Regions from separate parts of the Streptomyces sp. NBC_00669 genome, predicted to be linked through region 1. Evidence: riboswitches for the same ligand, from Rfam matches in the RefSeq annotation. Region 1 holds a riboswitch; each other region holds the start of a gene.
The links. A riboswitch is a leader RNA that binds a small molecule or an ion and turns the genes downstream of it on or off. The one in region 1 is predicted to bind cobalamin.
Positions count from the first base shown of each region.

Region 2: another riboswitch for cobalamin. It lies ahead of OG896_RS31250 (cobalamin biosynthesis protein); the one in region 1 lies ahead of OG896_RS32190 (ABC transporter substrate-binding protein).
Region 3: another riboswitch for cobalamin. It lies ahead of OG896_RS39050 (CbtB domain-containing protein); the one in region 1 lies ahead of OG896_RS32190 (ABC transporter substrate-binding protein).

Region 1 covers NZ_CP109018.1:7,618,933-7,623,404, reverse strand. The annotation lists gene OG896_RS32195 (G1 family glutamic endopeptidase) at 1-687, shown strand, start outside; cobalamin riboswitch at 1,228-1,431, shown strand; gene OG896_RS32190 (ABC transporter substrate-binding protein) at 1,451-2,548, shown strand; gene OG896_RS32185 (FecCD family ABC transporter permease) at 2,545-3,708, shown strand; gene OG896_RS32180 (ABC transporter ATP-binding protein) at 3,705-4,472, shown strand, end outside.
Region 2 covers NZ_CP109018.1:7,418,462-7,422,933, forward strand. The annotation lists gene OG896_RS31240 (putative cobaltochelatase) at 1-577, opposite strand, end outside; gene OG896_RS31245 (cobyric acid synthase) at 744-2,249, opposite strand; gene OG896_RS31250 (cobalamin biosynthesis protein) at 2,246-3,223, opposite strand; cobalamin riboswitch at 3,326-3,456, opposite strand; gene OG896_RS31255 (hypothetical protein) at 3,901-4,113, opposite strand; gene OG896_RS31260 (inorganic phosphate transporter) at 4,125-4,472, opposite strand, start outside.
Region 3 covers NZ_CP109018.1:9,303,633-9,308,104, reverse strand. The annotation lists gene metX (homoserine O-acetyltransferase MetX) at 1-888, shown strand, start outside; cobalamin riboswitch at 920-1,045, shown strand; gene OG896_RS39050 (CbtB domain-containing protein) at 1,083-1,301, shown strand; gene OG896_RS39045 (CbtA family protein) at 1,331-2,197, shown strand; gene OG896_RS39040 ((2Fe-2S)-binding protein) at 2,248-3,144, shown strand; gene OG896_RS39035 (HoxN/HupN/NixA family nickel/cobalt transporter) at 3,316-4,389, shown strand; partial or broken gene OG896_RS39030 (class I SAM-dependent methyltransferase) at 4,347-4,472, shown strand, end outside.

The DNA.
Region 1 (4,472 bases):
GCCCCCACCAGGGCCGCCGCCGCCGCGCTGCTCGCCCTGTCCTGCGCCTCCCTCGCCGGACCCGCCAGCGCCGCCGCCCCCAGCGTCGAGTTCGGCGCCCACCACTTCGCCCAGCCGCTGCACGGCTTCTCCGGCGACAGCAACTGGGGCGGCTACATCGCCCAGGGCTCGTTCAGCAGCATCTCCGGCTCGTGGACGATGCCCCAGGTCACCTGCAACTCCTCGAACGACCTGTACGCGCCGTGGATAGGCATCGACGGCTACGGCTCGCAGACCGTCGAGCAGACCGGCGTCCAGGTGGACTGCTCCAGCGGCGGCCCCGAGTACTCGGGCTGGTACGAGATGTACCCGGCCTCGCCGGTGTACTACAACGAACCGGTGGACGCCGGCGACGTGTTCACCGCCAGCGTGGTCGACAACGGCGGCGGCTCCTACAGCCTGAAACTGGCCGACACCACCAAGGGCTGGTCGAAGACCACGCAGTCCTCGCTCAACGCGTCCGACGCGAGCGCCGAGGCCGTGATCGAGTCGCCCACCGGCAGCTACCCGTCCTTCAACGAGCAGGACTTCAGCGGCATCACGGTCGACGGCCAGTCGTTCGACGCCTACAACCCGCAGGCGATCGACAGTGGCCCGTACACCGAGACCGCCCTCAACGGCGGATCGTTCTCGATCATCCCGGGCTGACGTCCCGTCAGTTCCCTTCTGGGCCGGACGCGTTCACTCGCGTCCGGCCCCGACGCGTCTGCGCCGGGCGGGATGAGCGCGGGGCGACGTCCAGCGGGGTGTGCACCGCGTCCGTGTACGGCTCCGTGTACGCGTCCGTGTACGCGTCCGGCGCGGACAGGGCCCGGACGTTCGGCAGGGCGCCGGCGATTGTCGACCAGGGTGTCGCGGCGGCCGAAGGTCATGGCGGGGTGGTGGGCCGCTTGTCGCCGTACCGGCAGGGGGCGAACAGGTCCGGGCCCTGGGCCGGGCCGGCGTGTCCGTCCCTCCGTGGCTCGGCCGCGGGCCGTTGCGCCGCGTCGCGGCCGCGGGCGGTGCGTACGACGGGGTGGCTCTGGGCGGCGAGCGCGCGGGCGACGGCGAAGCCGGGTCCCGCCGGACGGCCGGTTTCCGGTGCGGGCGCCGGGCCTCGGCGCGTCGAGGCCACCGCCGGGCCGATGCCCGACCGCCCGTCCCGCTGACCTGGGACCCTCCGGCTGGTCGGGCGGGTTGTCGCGTTTGGTAGCGTGCGCTTGCCGTGGTGCACGGGAAACCGGTGGAGAAGCCGGTGCGGCCCTCGCCACTGTAGCCGCGGAGTTGCGCGGCCCTCGCCGACCGTGCAGACGGTCGGGGCCACTGGGCGGGACCGAGACGGGTCGCCTGGGAAGGTCGGCCGCGGAGCGTTGACGCGGAAGCCAGGAGACCGGCCACGGCGCGACATCTTCCACGAGGGTTTGGAGAACACGTGCCGACCAGCGCGCTGCACCCGTTCCACCGCATCGATCAGCTCATACGCCGGCGGGCGCGCCCGAGACCCGACCGCGCCCCGCGCCCGCGCCGGGCCCGCGCCGCCCGGCTCGCCGCCTCCGCCACGGCCCTGCTCGCCCTCGGCACCCTGGGCGCCTGCACGGGAGCACCCGCCGCGAAGGGCCCCGCCACCGCCACCGGGTCCGGCCACCCCGCCGCGGTGACCGTGCGCAGTTGCGGCGCCGCCACGGCCGTGTCCACACCCCCGAAGCGCCTGGTCACCCTCAACGAGGGCGCCACCGAGGTCGCGCTGGCCCTGGGCCTCCAGACGCGGATGGCGGGCACCGCCTACCTCGACGACACGATCCCGGCCCGGTGGAAAGCTGCCTACGACTCCGTGCCGGTGCTGAGCAAGGAGTACCCGACCAAGGAGAAGCTGCTCGCGGCGCACCCCGACTTCCTCTACGCCTCCTACGCCAGCGCCTTCACCGGCAAGGTCGCCGGCACCCGGGCCGAACTGGATGCCGAGCACATCCCCTCCTACCTGTCGCCGTTCGGCTGCGCCGACAGCAAGCAGGTGCCGGCCGCGTCCTTCGCGGCGGTCTGGGGCGAGCTCACGGACGTCGCCAAGGTCTTCGGGGTGACGGCGCGGGCCACCGCCATCGAGCAGCAGCAGAAGAAGACGCTGGCCGGCCTGGCCGCCCAGGGCGCGGGCAGGGGCCTGAACGTGCTCTGGTACGACTCCGACACCAAGACCCCCTTCGTCGGCGCCGGCCACGGCGGACCGCAGCTCATCCTCGACGCCGTCGGCGCGCACAACGTCTTCGGCTCGCTGCCGGGCGGCTGGCAGAGCGTCAGCTGGGAGAAGGTGGCCGCCGCGAACCCGGACGCGATCGTCCTCGCGGACGCCGGTTGGGACACCGCGAAGTCGAAGATCGCCTACCTGGAGCACGACCCCGTGCTGAGCCGGCTGACGGCCGTCCGCAAGCGGGCGTTCGTCGTCGTACCGTTCTCGGAGTCGACGCCGGGCGTGCTCCTGGCCGACGGCGCCGCCCAGGTCTCGGCGGGACTGGCCAAGCTGCACCCCGCGTCGTGACGGCGGCCGACCCGCCCACCGACCGCCCGGCCGACCCGCCGGCCGAACGCCCGGCCGACCAGCCGACCGAACCGCTCACCGAGCGCTCGGCGGGACCGGGGCGCGCGGCGGGACCGGGGCGCGCGGCGGTGGCCCTCGCCGTTGCCGCCGCCGCGCTGCTGGCGATGTGCCTGCTCGGCCTCGCCGTCGGCTCGGTGCACGAACCGCCGCGGGTGGTGGCCGACGTCGTGCTGCGCCGGCTGGGCATGGGCGACCACCACGTCACGCTGCTGGACGACCAGATCGTCTGGCAGTTGCGGCTGCCGCGCGTGGTCGGCGCCGCCGCCACCGGCGCCGGGCTCGCGGTCTGCGGCGCCGTCCTCCAGACGCTGACCGGCAACGACCTCGCCGACCCGTACCTGCTCGGCATCTCCGACGGTGCCGCGGTCGGCGCGGTCACCGTGCTGGTGCTGGGCGTCGGCGCCTCCGGCGCGGCTGCGGTCCTCGCGCTGCCGGCGGCCGCCTTCGCCGGCGCGCTGCTCGCCGCCGCCGTGGTCATGGCCCTGGCCGGCGCGGGTTCGTGGGCGCTGCCGGGCAGCAGGACCGTGCTGGCCGGCATCGCGGTGGGGCAGATGTGCGCCGCCTACACCTCGTTCGTGGTGCTGATGCTCGGGGACCGGGACGCCGCCCGGGGCGTCATGGAGTGGACGCTGGGCTCGGTGGCCGGGGTGCGCTGGCACACCGCGCTGTTCCTGGCCGCGGTCGCCGTCGCCGGCACGGCGTTGATGATCGCGGCGGCCCGGGACCTGGACGCGTTCGCCTTCGGGGAGACTGCGGCCCGCTCCTTCGGGGTCCCGGTGGAACGCGTCCGCTGGCTGCTGGTGGGCACCGCCGCGCTGATGACCGCGTGCCTGGTGGCCGAGACCGGGGTCATCGGGTTCGTCGGCCTGGTCGTGCCGCACGTCGTCCGCCTGCTGTGCGGGCCGCGGCACACCGTCCTGGTGCCGGTGTCCGCGCTGCTGGGCGCCGCGCTGCTGGTCGGCAGCGACGTCGTGGCGCGGTCGGTGCTCCCCGACCGGGAGATCCCGGTCGGCGTGGTCACCGCCGGGCTCGGCGCGCCGTTCTTCGGGTGGCTGCTGTGGCGGCAGGGGCGCGGCGCCGCGGCGGGAGGACGGGCGTGACCGCGGGGCAGCCGGTCGCGCTGCGCTGCGAGGGAATCGCGGTACGGGCCGGCGCCGCCACCCTGCTGTCGGACGTGGGCCTCGGCTTCTCCCCCGGCCGGCTGACCGGGCTGCTCGGACCCAACGGCGCCGGCAAGACCACGCTGCTGCGGGCCCTGGCGGGCCTGCGCCGGCCCGACGAGGGCCGCGTCCTGCTGGACGGCGGGGACCTGTACGCGCTGCCGGCCCGCCACAGGGCGCGGCGGCTGGCGTTCATGGAGCAGCAGGCCGACACCGGGCTGCCACTGACGGCCCGTCAGGTGATCGAGCTGGGCCGGACCCCGCACCGCGGCCGGTGGCCGGTGCCGCCGGGCTCGGCGGCGGCCCGCGAGCGCGGCGCGGTGGCCGCCGCCGCGACCGCGGCGGCCGTCGGCGGCCTGCTCGACCGGAGCTGGTCGTCCCTGTCCGGCGGCGAGCGCCAGCGGGTCCAGCTCGCGCGGGCCCTGGCGCAGCAGCCCGAGGTGCTGCTCCTGGACGAGCCCACCAACCACCTTGACCTGCGGCACCAGTTGGGCTTCCTCCAGACGGTGCGCGGGCTGGGTGTCACCACGGTCGCGGCACTGCACGACCTCGAACTCGCCGCCGCCTACTGCGACGAGGTCGCCGTCCTGCTCGACGGCCGGCTGGTCGCCCACGGACCGGTGGCCGAGGTGCTGACCGCGGAGCTGATCGGCCGCGTCTACGGGGTGGACGCGACGGTGGAACGGCACCCCCGCCACGACCGG
Region 2 (4,472 bases), 200 kb from region 1:
GCAACTGCGGCCGCAGCTCGCCCTCTTCCGGGTTCATCGTGCCCACCAGCAGGAAGCGTGCCGCGTGCCGCACCGACACGCCCTCGCGCTCCACGTAACTCGCCCCCGTCGCGGCGGCGTCCAGCAGGACATCCACGAGGTGGTCATGGAGCAGATTGACCTCGTCGACGTAGAGAATCCCCCGGTGCGCGTCAGCCAGCAGCCCGGGCTCGAACGCCTTCACCCCCTCGGCGAGGGCCCGTTCGATGTCGAGCGCGCCGACCAGCCGGTCCTCCGAGGCGCCCACCGGCAACTCGACCAGCCGCGCGGGGCGCTGTACCCCTGCCTCGTCCACCGGGTGCGGCCCGTCCGGGCAGTCCGGGTCCGGGGCGGCGGGGGCGCAGCTGAACCGGCAGCCGGGAACCACCGCGAGATCGGGCAGCAGCGAGGCGAGCGCGCGGACGGTCGTGGTCTTGGCCGTCCCCTTCTCGCCTCGCACGAGGATGCCACCCACCGATGGGTTGATCGCGTTGAGCAGCAGCCCCAACCGTAGATCCTCCTGGCCGACGATCGCCGAGAACGGATAGGGAATGCTCATGAAGTGGCCACTCCTTCGAGTGAGAAGACGTTCGATCGGTCGGAGGTGGACTCGCACCCACCCTGCTGTGACGCGTGGTCTCCGCTGCCGAGGAGGTGATCCGGGCACGGCGAACCGCCCCGCCGTTCGGGCTCTCCGCTCCCCGCACGGGCGGGGGTGAACGCGGTCACGGCGCCCCCGGCGGCAGGAACGGCAGGCCGTCCGGCGGACCCTGCTCGATCAGCCGCAGCAGCGCGCCGGTGTCGGCGTGCTCCTCGATCAGATCGGCCAGCCGCTCCAACTGGCCCTCCCGCAGGGCCTCGAAGCGGGTGTCCGGGGCCGGCGCGAACCGCCGCCCGGCCGCCGCGGCCACCCGCGTGAGGAACGCCCGCCGGAAGCCGTCGCTCTCCAGCGAGCCGTGCCAGTGCGTGCCCCACACCGCGCCGACCCGGCAGCCGTCGAGGAACGGTTCGTCGCCGCCCAGGAGTTCGGCCACCCCGTGGTGGATCTCGTAGCCGCGCACCGGCTCGCCGTACTGCGTGCCCTCCGGGCGGGCGAGGGTCTTCTCGCGGGCGAAGCGGACCCGGACCGGCAGCAGGCCGAGGCCCGCGACCGTACCGGCCTTCGACTCCACGTCGTCCTCGATGCGTTCGGCGAGGAGTTGGAAGCCGCCGCAGATGCCGAGCACGGGGCGGCCCTCGGCGGCACGCCGGCGGACCGCGTCGGCCAGGCCGCGCTCGCGCAGCCAGGCCAGCGCGCGGACGGTGCCGCGGGTGCCGGGCAGCACCACCAGGTCGGCGTCGGCGAGTTCGTCCGGGCGGTCCACGAACCGCACCACCACACCGGGCTCGGCGGCGAGCGCGTCGAGGTCGGTGAAGTTCGACATCAGCGGAAGCGCGGCCACCGCCACCCGCAACACCTCGTCGCCGTACGGCGCTTCGACCGCGGACTCGCGCACGGCGCCGCGCAGCGACACCCGCAGCCCGTCCTCCTCGTCGATGCCCAGGCCGTGGGCGAAGGGGAGCACGCCGAGGGTGGGGCGGCCGGTGAGGCCGCGCAGCATGTCCAGGCCCGGCTGGAGCAGGGACACGTCGCCGCGGAACTTGTTCACTAGGTACCCCGCGACCAGCCGCTGGTCCTCCGGTGCGAGCAGCGCCGTCGTGCCGTAGAACGACGCGAAGACGCCGCCGCGGTCGATGTCGCCGACCACCATCACCGGCAGCCCGGCGCTCCTGGCCACGGCCATGTTGACGATGTCGGTGCGGCGCAGGTTGATCTCGGCGGGGCTGCCCGCGCCCTCGCAGATCACGGCGTCATGGCCGCGGCCCAGCTCCTCCAGGCACTCCACCACGGTGCCCAGCAACTCGGCCTGCCGGCCGCCGTGGTAGCCGCGGGCGCTCAGCTCGCCGACCGGCTTGCCCAGGACCACCACCTGGCTGCTGTGGTCGCCGCCGGGCTTGAGCAGCACCGGGTTCATCAGCGCCGACGGCTCCACCCGGGCGGCCTGCGCCTGCATCGCCTGCGCCCGGCCGATCTCGGCGCCCTCCCGGGTGACGTACGAGTTGAGCGACATGTTCTGGCCCTTGAACGGCGCGACCCGCAGGCCCCGCCGGGTCAGCCACCGGCAGATCCCGGCGGTCACCACGCTCTTGCCGGTGTCCGAGCCGGTCCCGGCGACCAGCAGCCCCTTCACGCCGTGCCTCTCTCGGTCGTGGCCGCGGGCGCCGCCCGGCGCGCGCCGCGTGCCGCCGACAGCAGCACCGACGCGCCCAGCGCCAGCGCGCCGACCCGGCGGGAGAGGCGGACCGCGCGCCGGATGTCGGCCGGCGCGGGCGGACGGAACCCGGCGCCCAGCACCGGGCGGTGCTCGGTGCGGCCGCCGTACGACAGGGTGCCGCCCAGCCGCAGCCGCAGCGCCCCCGCGAACGCGGCCTCGACCGGGCCCGCGTTGGGCGAGGGGTGGCGCGGCCCGTCCCGCCTGGCGGTGGCCAGCGCGGTCCGCGGATACGGTCCGGCCAGCGCGGCGAGCCCGGCGGTGAGCCGGGCGCCCGGGTAGCCGACGGCGTCGTCCAGCCGCGCGGCGGCCCACCCGAACCGCAGGTGGCGCGGGGAGCGGTGGCCGACCATCGCGTCCAGGGTGTTGGCGGCGCGGAAGCCGACCAGCCCGGGCACACCGGCCAGGCCGCCCCACACGAGCGCGCCGACCACCGCGTCCGAGGTGTTCTCCGCGACCGACTCCACCACGGCGCGGGCGATCGCGTCGGCGTCCAGCGCGGCCGGGTCCCGCCCGCACAGGTGCGGCAGCCGGGCGCGGGCGGCGGCCACGTCCCCCGCCTCCAGCGCCGCGCCGATGGTGCGGGCCTCCCGTGCGAGCGAGGTGCCGCCGAGTACGGACCAGGTGGTGGCGGCGGTCAGCGCGACGGACAGCGCCGGGCGGCCGCGCACCGCCCGCTCCGTCAGCGCGGCGGCGGCCACGGCGCCGCCGACGCACAGCGCCGCGTACGCGGTTCCGGTGCCCCGGTCGTCGCGCCACAGCCGCTTCTCCAGGGCCCCCGCGGCCCGCCCGAACCCGGCCACCGGGTGGCCGCGGCGCGGGTCGCCGATCAGGAGGTCGCCGAGGAAGCCGAGCGCGGCGCCGTACGCGAAGGCGCGGTCGGCACGGGTCATGTCCGGGTCATCTCGGCGGCCGAACGGCCGGCGGCCTGCGTGCAGGGCATCGCGAAGTCCTCACTCAGGGTCCGCGCCCTGGCTCGACGTGACCGGCGGTGAGAGTCTCCTGGCTCCCGGATCTACGCACTCCCGGGCCTTCCAGCCGGGCGGACCGGCCGTGACCTACAGGGTCGGGAGTGCACTCCCCGGTGACAGTGGCGGGACCGCGTCGGATTCGCACCGACTTCCTCTCCTGCCGCCGTATGGCTCCCGGCAGTTCACCACGCCCGCGGAAAGCCCGTCAACCGACCCCCCGGGGTGCCCCCGGCCTGCGGATTCAGGGACCACCTCCCGGTGGTGGGCGAACGGGGGTACTCCCCCTGGCTCCGCCGGGGACACCCCCGCCCAGGCGAAGCGCCGGGGGAGCGCCGTTCCCCGCGCCCCTTCGGGCGTGCGCCACTGTGGTGCCCGTCTCGTTCCCGGCCGGGGGGCCGGTGGCCTGCTGAGCGCGCCGTTTGCCGCGCCCCCTGGTTGGTGACCCTCTTTTCGCGAAAGCAGCCGCACCCACCCAAGGGCGCGGGGCACTTGCCGACGGGCCACCGCGCACCGCGTGAGGAACGTCGACCGAAAGGGGCAGGGCCCGGGGGCGCCCGGGGAGGGAGCCGCACTCACGTAGGGCGCGGCCCCCCGCAGGACTACCCGGCGATGAGGTGGATTCCGTAGGCGACGGCGGCAGCACATGCGGCGAAACAGACATACGCACCGGTGCGGGTGAGCACCGCGGTGCCGCCGGTACCGCCCCGCCGGGACAACCCGACGATTCCGAGCGTGAAGACGCCCACGAGGCCGACCGTGGAGAGGAGGGTGACAGCGAAGACCGTGCCGAGCGCGTGCCAGTCGATGCTCATGACGTGCCCTTTCAGACCGTGGTGGGAGTGGAGGCGGCAGGCGGCACGACGGCGGGGATCACCGGGCCGGCGGGCGGCACGTCGGGGGAGGGGGTGTGCGCGGGAGGCGCGGGAACGGTGGGAGCCGCCGTGGTGTCGGCGACGGTCACCGGGACGATCTGGACGGCCGGTACGGCCGGGGCGGATATGGGGGCGGGCGCCTCCGCGGCCGCGGTCTCCTGCGTCGCGGCCACCGCACCCACGGGCTCGTTGACGTTCGCGTGCGTGACCGGCTTGCGGCGGGCCGCCGTCCGGACCGCCACGCACACCGCGAGGCCGAGCACCCCGACCGTGGTGACACCCCAGGTGCCGCGGTCGGC
Region 3 (4,472 bases), 1.7 Mb from region 1:
GTGGTGGCGCCGAACGTCCTGGGCGGCTGCCAGGGCAGCACCGGACCGGCGTCCGCGCGGCCGGACGGCCGCCGGTGGGGCAGTGCCTTCCCGTTCCTGACCCAGCGCGACCAGGTCGCGGCGGAGACGTCCCTGGCGGACGCGCTGGGCGTCGAGCGGTGGGCGCTGGTGGCCGGCGGGTCGATGGGCGGGATGCGGGCGCTGGAGTGGGCGGTGGGCCGGCCGGAGCGGGTCGGGTCGCTGCTGCTGCTCGCCTGCCCGGCGGCGGCGAGCGCCGAGCAGATCGGGTGGGCGTCGGTGCAGCTCCGGGCGATCAGGGCGGACCCGGGCTGGCGCGGCGGCGACTACCACGACGCGGCCCCCGGCGGCGGCCCGCACGCCGGGCTCGGGCAGGCCCGGCGGCTGGCGCACCTGACCTACCGCAGCGAGCCCGAGCTGCGGGAGCGGTTCGGCCGCGCCGCGCAGCGCGCCGAACGCCCCTGGCACGGCGGCCGGTACGCGGTCGAGTCGTATCTCGACCACCACGCGGACAAGCTGGTCCGCAGGTTCGACGCGGGCAGCTACGTGGTGCTGACCGAGGCGATGAACGCGCACGACGTCGGGCGGGGGCGGGGCGGCACCGCGGCGGCGCTGCGCCGCGTAACGGCGCCGACGCTGGTGGCCGGGGTGGACTCCGACCGGCTCTATCCGCTCTCGCAGCAGCGGGAGTTGGCGGCGGGCATCGCGGGCGCGGACCGGATGCGGACGGTCCGCTCGCCGTACGGGCACGACGGCTTCCTGATCGAAGTCGATCAAGTGGCGTCGCTGGTCGGCGAGCTGACGGCGGGTCTCCGGCTGCCGTATCCGGACCGGGAGCAGCCGGACCGCGGTGTGGCGAAGGGCACGTGACATGCGTTGACGTGCACATTCCTACGCCCGTACGCTGATGGTTCGTGAAGGTGTGAGGAAGCCGGTGGGAATCCGGCGCGGTCGCGCCACTGTGTACCCGGTCGCCTCCAGGGGCGTTCCGGGAAGTCAGACACTTCGCCGTCACGAAGCCCCATATGACCGAGGGACGCAGCATCCCCGAAGGAGGCACCACCGTGAGTTCTCTGTCCACCCACACGTCGTCCGACGCCACGCCGGTCGTCCTGCCCGTCTCCAAGGCCGTGCTCTGGCTGGCCGGCACCACGATCCTCGCGCTCGCCGTGTACTACTTCATCGGCGTCGACCAGGGCGCGGTCTCCGTGTTCGGCAGGGACATGCACATCCACGAGTTCGTGCACGACGCGCGGCACTTCCTCGGTTTCCCCTGCCACTGACGGCCCTCACGGCAGGCGGACAACTCGACATGGAGAAGCGACTCATACTGCGCGGCGTGCTCGCCGGCGCGATCGCGGGGCTGCTCGCGTTCGTCTTCGCCCGGATCTTCGCCGAACCGCAGATCAACAAGGCGATCGACTACGAGAGCGGGCGGGACGCGGCGCAGAACGCCCTCGACAAGGCCGCGGGCCTGCCGGTCTCCCCGGCCGGCCCCGACCTGTTCAGCCGCACCGTGCAGGCGGACGTCGGTATCGGCGTGGGGCTGATCCTCTTCGGCGCCGCGATGGGCGCCATCTTCGCGGTGGTGTACACGGTGTGCCTGGGCCGGGTCGGCAACGTCCGGCCGCGCACCCTGGCGCTGCTGGTGGCCGGCGGCGGCTTCCTCGGCTTCTACCTGGTGCCGTTCGTGAAGTACCCGGCGAACCCGCCGGCGATCGGGCACGAGGACACCATCAAGGCCCGCACCGGGCTCTACCTGATCATGGTGGTCTGCTCGATCACGCTGCTCGCCCTGGCGGTGTGGCTGGGACGGCGGCTCCAGGAGCGGTTCGGCACGTGGAACGCCACGCTGCTCGCCGGCGCGGCCTTCCTGGTCGTGATCGGCGTGGTGATCGGCCTGCTGCCGGCGCTGGGCCATCTCGCCACCAACCGCGAGCAGTACGGCAACCACGGCACCGAGACACCGGTGCCGCTCACCGACCCGCACGGCCGGATCGTCTACCCGGGCTTCCCGGCGGACGTGCTGTTCAAGTTCCGGTTCTACTCGGTGGCCGCGCAGTTGCTGCTCTGGTCGGCGATCGGGCTGGTCTTCGGGCCGCTGGCGGAGCGGGTGCTGAGCCCGGCGCCGGCCGGCCGGGCCGTCCGGGCGCCCCGGGCCGACCCGGTGGAGGCGTGACGGCGCGCGCCGCGCACGGCCACCCGGCCCTTCGGTGACATGGTGGCGCGGTGAACGACGATGACGTGAGGGCGGCCCTGGCGGAGCTGGGGCCGTTCTTCGCGGTCGAGGCGATCAAGGCGGTCGAGCCGGTCCAGGCGGCTGGGAGGGCCGAGGCGGCCGGCGAGGGCCCTGGCCCGTGGCGGTCGATGGCCGAACTCGCCGACCCGGCCGACCCGGCCGACGGTAGCGGGGTGCTGGCCGCCCGGGTGGCCGCCGTACGGGGGGTGCTGGCGGCGGGCGGCGGGCAGCCGGCGGAGGCGGTCGAGGAACGGGTGGCCGCGTCGGTGGTCCATCTCGGCCTGGTGGCGCGGCTGCTGTCCCCGTACCTGGCGCTGGCGGTGCTGTACGGGCGGGTGCCCGGGCGGGTGCGGCTGGCCGATCTGCGCTGGCGGCCCGCGCTCGGCGGACCGTACCCGCTGGCGTTGCCGCTGCCGCTGCCGCCCGGGACGGACCACATGCCCGGGACGGCCGCAGATCGTACGGGCGTCGCGGCCCTCGGTACGGGCGCTGACCTCGGTACGGTCACGGACATCGGTACGGGCGCGGACCTCGCGGCGCTCGCCGACCGGTTCTCCGCCGCGCTGTGCGAGGGCGCCGTGCGCGAGGTCGAGTCGGCGTGCGCGGGGTTCCGCGTGTCGCCGCACGTCCTGCGCGGCAACGCCGCGTCCGCGGTGAACGGCGCGGCGCGGATGATCGCCGCCGCGCGCCCGGACGCCGCCGCGCGGGCCGAGGCGCTGACCGGGCTGCTGCTGGAGCGCGGACGCTTGCGCGGGAGCGGACGGCGTACCCCCGGTGGCGGGTTCCGGCGCAACAGCTGCTGCCTGATCTACCGGGCGGCGCCCGGGCACGCGGGCGCGTTGTGCGGGGACTGTGCGCTCTCGCGTGTCCCCGTGCGCCCGGGATGAGCCTGGTCGGAGCGATGGGAGTACGCCGACGCCCGCTTGTTGCAAGCGAGTCGCAACAAGTAACGTGTCGCGTTGAGAAGTCCCCGTCCCCTCGCAAAGGACCCCACGTTGAGTTCCACCATCGAGGCCCCCTCCGCTCCGGTGTCCCGCCTGCACCGGATATCGGCGTCGATGTCGCGCGCCGAATGGACCCGGTTGGGCGGCATGGCCGCGTTCATCGTGGCGCTCCACGTCATCGGCTGGTTCACGCTCGCCGTGATCGTCGCACCGCACCACTACAAGACCGGCACCGGGGTGTTCGGCGTCGGCATCGGGGTGACCGCCTACACGCTCGGGATGCGGCACGCCTTCGACGCCGACCACATCGCGGCCATCGACAACACCACCCGCAAGCTGATGGGCGAGGGCAAGCGGCCGCTGTCGGTGGGCTTCTGGTTCTCCCTCGGCCACTCCTCGATCGTCTTCGCGCTGGCCTTCCTGCTCTCCATCGGCATCAAGTCGCTCGCCAACCCGGTCGAGCAGGACAACTCCGGCCTGCACAACGTCACCGGCTGGGTCGGCACCACCGTCTCGGGCACGTTCCTGTACGCCATCGCGCTGGTCAACCTGCTGATCCTGGCCGGGATCTGGAAGGTCTTCCGGCGGATGCGGCACGGCGAGTTCGACGAGGCCGCGCTGGAGGACCAGCTCAACAACCGCGGCTTCATGAACCGCCTGCTCGGCCGCCTGATGAAGTCGGTCACCAGCCCCTGGCAGATGTACCCGATCGGCCTGCTCTTCGGCCTGGGCTTCGACACCGCCACCGAGATCGCGCTGCTCGTGCTGGCCGGCTCCGGCGCCGCCTCGGGCCTGCCCTGGTACGCGATCCTCTGCCTGCCCGTCCTCTTCGCCGCCGGGATGTGCCTGCTCGACACCATCGACGGCTCGTTCATGAACTTCGCCTACGAGTGGGCGTTCTCCAAGCCGGTCCGCAAGGTCTACTACAACCTCACCATCACCGGCCTGTCCGTCGCCGTCGCCCTCATCATCGGCACCGTCGAACTCCTCGGCCTCGTCGCCGACAAGGCGAACCTCCACGGCGCCTTCTGGGACTGGGTCGGCGGGCTCGACCTCAACATCGTCGGCTATGTCATCGTCGGCCTGTTCTTCCTCACCTGGGCCGTCGCCCTGACCGTCTGGAAGTTCGGCAACATCGAGGAGAAGTGGTCCACCGGGCTGCGTGCCACGGACACCCCCGCGGAATAGGGCGTGGCGGCCGGACCGGCAGGTCCGCTACGGTCAGATCCCGGCCGTGGAGTGCCGGGTCCCAGGGGGTTGATGCCGCGGTG